Regions from separate parts of the Peribacillus sp. NPDC101480 genome, predicted to be linked through region 1. Evidence: a T-box and tRNA genes for the amino acid it is inferred to sense, from the RefSeq annotation. Region 1 holds a T-box; the other holds one or more tRNA genes.
The links. A T-box is a leader RNA that pairs with one kind of tRNA and senses whether it is charged. The one in region 1 lies ahead of ACQKMF_RS03825 (valine--tRNA ligase), so its partner is inferred to be a tRNA-Val.

Region 1 (3,422 bases):
CACCAAACTCATAACGGTCCGCAAGTCTGGTTACGTTGGAAATCGTTTCATTCAAGCGCGTCAAGATCCATTTATCGGCTACAGACTTCTCACCGCTTAAATCGATTTCGTCATAAGTCATGCCATTCATGTTCATCAAAGCAAAACGGGATGCGTTCCAAATCTTATTGGAGAAGTTCCAGACCGCTTCCACTTTTTCCGTGCTGTAACGAAGATCCTGTCCTGGCGAGCTGCCAGTAGACAAGAAGTAACGCAGTGAATCGGCACCGTATTGATCGATGACATCCATCGGATCGACACCATTGCCAAGCGATTTACTCATCTTGCGCCCCTGTTCGTCACGAACGAGTCCGTGGATCAGCACATCTTCAAATGGTCGTTCACCCGTGAACTCAAGAGCTTGGAAAATCATCCGTGATACCCAGAAGAATATGATATCATAGCCTGTCACAAGTGCCCCGGTTGGATAGTAACGTTGGAAATCGATACTGTCCTTGTCAGGCCAGCCCATAGTCGAGAACGGCCATAATGCCGAGCTGAACCATGTATCCAGAACATCCGTATCTTGTTCCCAGTTTTCAGCGTCCGCAGGCTCTTCGTGACCTACATACACTTCACCTGTTTCTTTATGGTACCAGGCTGGAATGCGGTGACCCCACCAAAGCTGACGGGAAATGCACCAGTCACGGATATTTTCCATCCAATGCAGGTACGTTTTTTCGAAACGATCCGGTACGAAATGAACTTTTTCCTCATCTGATCCTTTTTGAAGCTCAACGGATGCATCAGCCAGCGGCTGCATTTTAACGAACCATTGCGTCGAAAGATATGGTTCAACAACAGCACCGCTTCTCTCTGAATGTCCGACTGAGTGAAGGTGATCTTCGATTTTGAAGAGTACTCCTTCTTCCTGAAGGTCTTTGACGATTTGTTTACGGCATTCAAACCGGTCCATGCCTTCATATTTACCAGCCTTTTCATTCATCGAGCCATCTTCATGCATGACAAGGATGCGCTCCAAATCGTGACGGTTCCCGATTTCGAAATCATTCGGGTCATGAGCCGGAGTAATTTTGACCGCGCCTGAACCGAATTCCATATCGACATAATCATCACCGACAATCCGGATTTCCCGGCCTGTAATTGGCAAGCGGACCATTTTGCCGATCAAGTGTTTATAACGGTCATCTTCAGGATGTACAGCAACAGCAGTATCACCAAGCATCGTTTCTGGACGGGTGGTGGCAATTTCGATTTCACCTGATCCGTCAACCAACGGATATTTCATATGGTAAAATGCGCCCTGCACATCTTTGTAAATAACCTCGATATCGGATAAGGCCGTTTTCGTCGATGGATCCCAGTTGATGATGTATTCGCCGCGATAAATCAAGCCCTTGTTATAAAGCGAAACGAACACTTCGCGCACAGCTTTTGAAAGCCCCTCATCAAGAGTGAAGCGTTCACGTGTATAATCAAGTCCAAGACCCAGCTTTGACCATTGTTCACGGATATGGCTCGCATATTCCTCTTTCCATTTCCATGTCTCTTCTACGAATTTTTCACGTCCAAGGTCATAACGGCTCATGCCTTCCGCACGAAGTTTCTGTTCTACTTTCGCTTGAGTGGCGATACCGGCATGGTCCATGCCCGGCAACCATAAAACATCATAGCCTTGCATTCTTTTCATGCGTGTTAAAATATCTTGAAGTGTCGTATCCCAAGCGTGACCAAGATGAAGCTTACCTGTCACGTTAGGCGGCGGGATGACAATCGTGTATGGTTCTTTTTTATCGTCACCCGTCGTTTCGAAAAACTTTCCATCAAGCCACCATTTGTAGCGGCCTTTCTCTATCGTCTGCGGATCATATTTAGTCGGCATAGAAATTTGGTTCTCTTCCATATCATTTCCTCCTTTTTAGGCATAAAAAAAACTTCCATCATCACAAAAGGACGAAGGAAGTTGTTCGCGGTGCCACCTTTTTTCCGAAAAAGAAAAAAACTCTTTCGGCTCTCAAATCGGATAACGGCTCTTCACCGGCCTTCGCTACTAAGAGGTTCACGAAGACTGCTCGCGGACGACTTCGGATGCTGCTGCCTGGAAACCTCGCACCAATTTGGTTTCCTCTCTGAAAAGTGCATATCATCTTACTATTTCCGGTCTTTGCATTGATTTATATTCATATGTAAATTCATTGAATGCATATAGTATATAGTACAAAAAATATGGGGCTCCAGTCAATCATCTTTTCGCTTACTTTCCCAGGAATCATCCCATTTGATACATTCAAGGTCGTTTTCTTTATTTTATCCTCCAGGAACAGTGAATGTGACGGCTTTATCACCTTTTCCACTGCCCACCCATAGAATATAAGAAGTCCTAAAAAGGAAGGTAATAATATGAAGCGAAGATATACTCCCTATACTTTACCGCCTTGGATGAAGAAATTCCGCGGTGTCTGCCAGCAGTTCATCGTCCCCTTTATCGTATTCCAAGGATTACGCACGTTGATTTTTCCGACTTTCTTCGATATGCTCCTGCTAATCGCATTTATTTTCCTGGCCATGTCTTTATATTTCGAATGGATATAATTATTCCCTTACAGCAAAAAAATATACATGACTGGAGATAATCCAATCATGTATATTTAGCTTGGAGGTGATTGTTCTTCTTTGGCAGCCTCGGCAGCAGCCTTTTTCTGCTGTTCGATCTCTTCGATTTTCATCACCATATATTCAATATTTTTCAGAAGCCAAAATTGCCGCTGCAGTTGAGTAACATTCTCAAGCTCTGAACGATGGATCCTGCCATCGGAATAACTCTTCACTAATTCCAAAGCTGATCCAGGGAATGCCAGATAACTTTGCATGAGCAGCAATTCTTCTTCCTTCAACGGAAAATAACGAAAATAGTTATATAGCCAGTCAACGCAGTCATCGCATTGGACAGGATAGGTCCTGGCCGATTTAACGAGAAATGGCAGTAAATCGAAATGCGGCGGAGCCGTATTCGAATTCTCAAAATTGATGAAGTAGCCATACCCCCGCTCATCATAAACGAAATGCTTCAAAGAAACCTTTCCGTGCGTGACCACGGTTCGCACCTTTTCACTATCCTTCGTTTTTTCATACCAGGTTTCAAACTTCTTGATCGAGTACTTCAGCGCCTGTGAAATATCAGTGTAGAAAGAGCAAACCGTCATTTCGAATGGAGACATATACCACTTCTTTTCACAGCTGACAATATACTCATCCATAAAGTCCTTCTCGTTATTCCAGGCATCAAGCGTCCGCTCATAATGGGCTTCCCTTTCCTCAATATCCACTTGTATTTCCTTAACGGAAAGTGTATGCATCCGAGCAAGCTCCCTGAACATTTGCTTATGTTTTTCATCGCGCTCCCCGTCCCCCTGATTATTGAG
Region 2 (3,422 bases), on a different contig from region 1:
TTCCTCATTCAGAGGAAGAAGGTTTATCCATTTCTGCACCATTTTCTTAGAGTACATTAATTTATTAGCATTTTATCTAATTCACGAACCTTATCATATGACTCCAATAGTTGTTCAGGTATTAATGTTCTCCCATAATCCCAAGCATTAGTTTCTATTTCAGATTTTAGCTTTTCTTTTTCTTCTTCGTGACCATACATTAAAATCCTTAAATCATGTTTGTTTTTCTTAAAATCTAAATAATAACCAATCATACGATAAAGAATAATTTTAACAAAGTCTTCCTCTGTCTCTTTAATTCTAATTTTCCCTTTATAACCGTTAACTTGAAGGTAATTGAATTTTATAGTATTGGTCGATACGTTATAACTCATAGGTGCACTTAGATTATTGTCAAATTCATAAATAATATCCAAATTGTGCTCATTTAATGTGTTATTAATTATCTTTTCGATATCGCTTATATAAAGCATTTAACTATCACTTCCCTTTTAAAGACTTACTTCATTATAGTAGTAGATTAAGTTATTCTTCCTATATCAATATGATAAACTGTTGAGATATTAAAATCACACAGTTAAAACCAGGAAACATTTACCATATAATACTGAAGTGGAGGGGAAGTCATACGAGAAGTATGATTAATCCCCTAATAGAACCCCTAATTGGAAAGGAATTTTACTTTTAATTACTCTTCCATACTTTCCTCCTTCTATTTATTTCACTTTAAAACTTTCTATCATTGCTTGTAATTCTTCTTGATATTCTTCTACCATCATTTCAAGTGAAGGGATTGTATTATACTTTTCAAGCCAAGAAACGTAATGAAGTGCTACATTATGCGCAATATCAAAGTAGGGGACAGGTTCGTTGTAACCACACTCTCTGTGAGCTGAAAATTCATCTCTGAAGTCTTTCATCGTTTGCCGATATTTTGCATAGTCTTCATGCGTCATGTTCAGAGCTTCCAAGAAGTATTCCCGTGCATGGTATTTGATAGTAAAGGTAATCCAACACATTATAGTAAAGTGGGTTTTACCGAAGAATATAATTTTGTACCTTTTAAAGAAAAGCCAAAAATACGGTCTTATTTTTAACATCCAACGTGAGCTGAATAAGCAAAAGGCTTTACCTACAGTCCTTGAAATATTAATTATTACAAATAATTGACCTGTAATGCGTTTTAATCCTTCTCCATCCGCCACCAATTGAGTAAATAATACAAAATGAACTATATTCTTTTAAAAATAAAAAAAGGCCCAAATCCTTGTGATATCAAGGATTTGAGCCTTTGTTAGTTGATGACCTGTGAGGGATTCGAACCCACGACCCCTTCCCTGTCAAGGAAGTGCTCTCCCACTGAGCTAACAAGTCGTATGTAATGACTGACTGGTTACTTAAGTACATAATTTATTATAAGTTTTTTTGTTAAAAAGTCAACGCATTATATTAAAAAAGTTTTAATTTTTTCTTATTTTATTTCCCCGCTCCGCAAAACACGAACAAACATTCCCTTTTCACTTGCATATAAAACGTACGTTCGCATATAATGATAGCAAGCAAGTCAGCAAAGGAGTGACAGGGAATGAAATATATACTTCGTAAACATATGGAAGGAAATGCTCCATTGGAGATAATTTATCTCTCCGAACAAGGTAAGATCACGCAGCGGAAAATACAGGTGCTTGAAATTTATCCAGGCCATATTCACGCATTCTGTTTTCTAAGGCAGACAAAACGGACATTTAAAGTGGCCAATATCCTTTCTGCCCGCCTCATTAAGGCTAGGTTTGATAGGTCTGGCTGAAGATTGTTAATCAAGGTTCAACCGATTAACTCTTCTTCTTCCTGGATGTCCTTTTCCTGTTCGGTTAACGATTCTTCTTCATCTCTCAGACGGTGAGCTAACCTTGAGGCGGCACTCGCGGCAATGCTAGCAACGATATCATCCAGGAAGGTATGCACGATTCCTTCTTGCTTCTTATCAAGTTCGTGTATGACGCCTATTTTATTTTTATCCAAATGGCCAAAGGTCGTTACAGCAATGCTTCCGTAACCGAGCACTGCACCAAAGGCAATCGTTTCATCCACTCCGAATAGCCCTTCATCAGACTCAACAATCGATTGCAGGGGTTCTGATAGTTTTTTTTGCTCGGCCAGTTTATCCAGCTCCACACCGACTAAAATGGCATGTTGAATTTCCCTTTTCAACAGGACACGCTCAACGCTGTGGATGCATTCCTCCAGCTTTAGATCAGCTTTATACGGGAACTGCAATTCATAAACGATTTTTGCAATTGCCTCCACACTGACACCACGCTCTAATAATGTTCGTTTAGCCGCCTTCGTTACTTCCCTGCTGTGTACTTGTACATCTGCCATTTTATTCGCCACCTTTTTTATTGTATTATTTTTCTATATCCTTTTATTATAGCACCTTATTATTCAAATTTTTAGAAAATACAATGAAAATTTTCTATTCTAAAATCTTGTCACGGGAAAAAGTCGCTAGGCTATGCTAAAATAATCAAGTAAGTTGTTTTTCATTATTAATTATCATGAGGTGCGGGAGAATGAGTTTACGCAAAGGCACAATTAAAGAGTACATGTTTAAAAGCGAAGCTTTAGCAGAAGAATTGGAACTGCTTGTTTACTTACCTGCTAATTTTTCGCCACTGTATAAATATTCGCTTGTGATTGCTCAGGATGGCCGTGATTATTTTCAAATGGGTCGAATTGGTCGGGTAGCAGATGAACTGTTAGGGAACGATGAGATTGAGAATATCATCATTGTCGGCATTCCCTATAAAGACCGCTTTGACCGCAGGCGCAAATATCATCCCGACGGGGAACAGCACATTGCATACATACGTTTTCTTGCCCATGAACTTGTCCCGTTTTTAGATGATGAATTCCCTACCTATCAAATGGGACATGGTCGAACTTTGATCGGTGACTCTCTTGGCGGTACAGTTTCTTTATTGGCCGCACTAAAGTATCCGCATACATTTGGGAAATGCATCATGCAGTCGCCACTTGCCAATGAGGCAGTAATGGATGCTGTACGTAATTTTGAGGATCCGCATCTTCTCGAACTTTACCATGTGATCGGGACTGGGGAAACGGATGTTCCGACGACGGATGGCAAGAAGGCAAACTTCATAGAGCCCAACAGGGAATTGCATAAATTAATAAATCAAAAAGGATTTCCGTACTTCTATGAAGAATTTGAAGGTAATCATACCTGGAAATACTGGCAGGCAGATTTAAAACGAGCACTATTGGAAATGTTCTAACCCTCTCCTTTTGTGAAGGGTTAAAGAAAAACATGGCCAACTATAATACAACGATAAAAAAATATCAGGAGGTTTTATTTATGAAATATGGTGTTGCAATTTTCCCTTCAAAAAAACTTCAAGATT

Region 2: it has a tRNA-Val gene. The T-box ahead of ACQKMF_RS03825 (valine--tRNA ligase) is inferred to sense a tRNA for this amino acid. The anticodon was not compared.

What each region holds. Positions count from the first base shown of each region.
Region 1 covers NZ_JBNNSB010000001.1:757,045-760,466, reverse strand. Annotated here, with positions in the region: gene ACQKMF_RS03825 (valine--tRNA ligase) at 1-1,903, opposite strand, end outside; T-box leader at 1,947-2,174, opposite strand; gene ACQKMF_RS03820 (hypothetical protein) at 2,401-2,592, shown strand; gene ysxE (spore coat protein YsxE) at 2,649-3,422, opposite strand, start outside.
Region 2 covers NZ_JBNNSB010000004.1:133,304-136,725, reverse strand. Annotated here, with positions in the region: gene ACQKMF_RS14975 (hypothetical protein) at 57-473, opposite strand; gene ACQKMF_RS14970 (hypothetical protein) at 717-956, opposite strand; tRNA gene ACQKMF_RS14965 (tRNA-Val) at 1,303-1,374, opposite strand; gene ACQKMF_RS14960 (hypothetical protein) at 1,586-1,807, shown strand; gene ACQKMF_RS14955 (phosphatidylglycerophosphatase A family protein) at 1,825-2,382, opposite strand; gene ACQKMF_RS14950 (alpha/beta hydrolase) at 2,574-3,296, shown strand; gene ACQKMF_RS14945 (YjcG family protein) at 3,377-3,422, shown strand, end outside.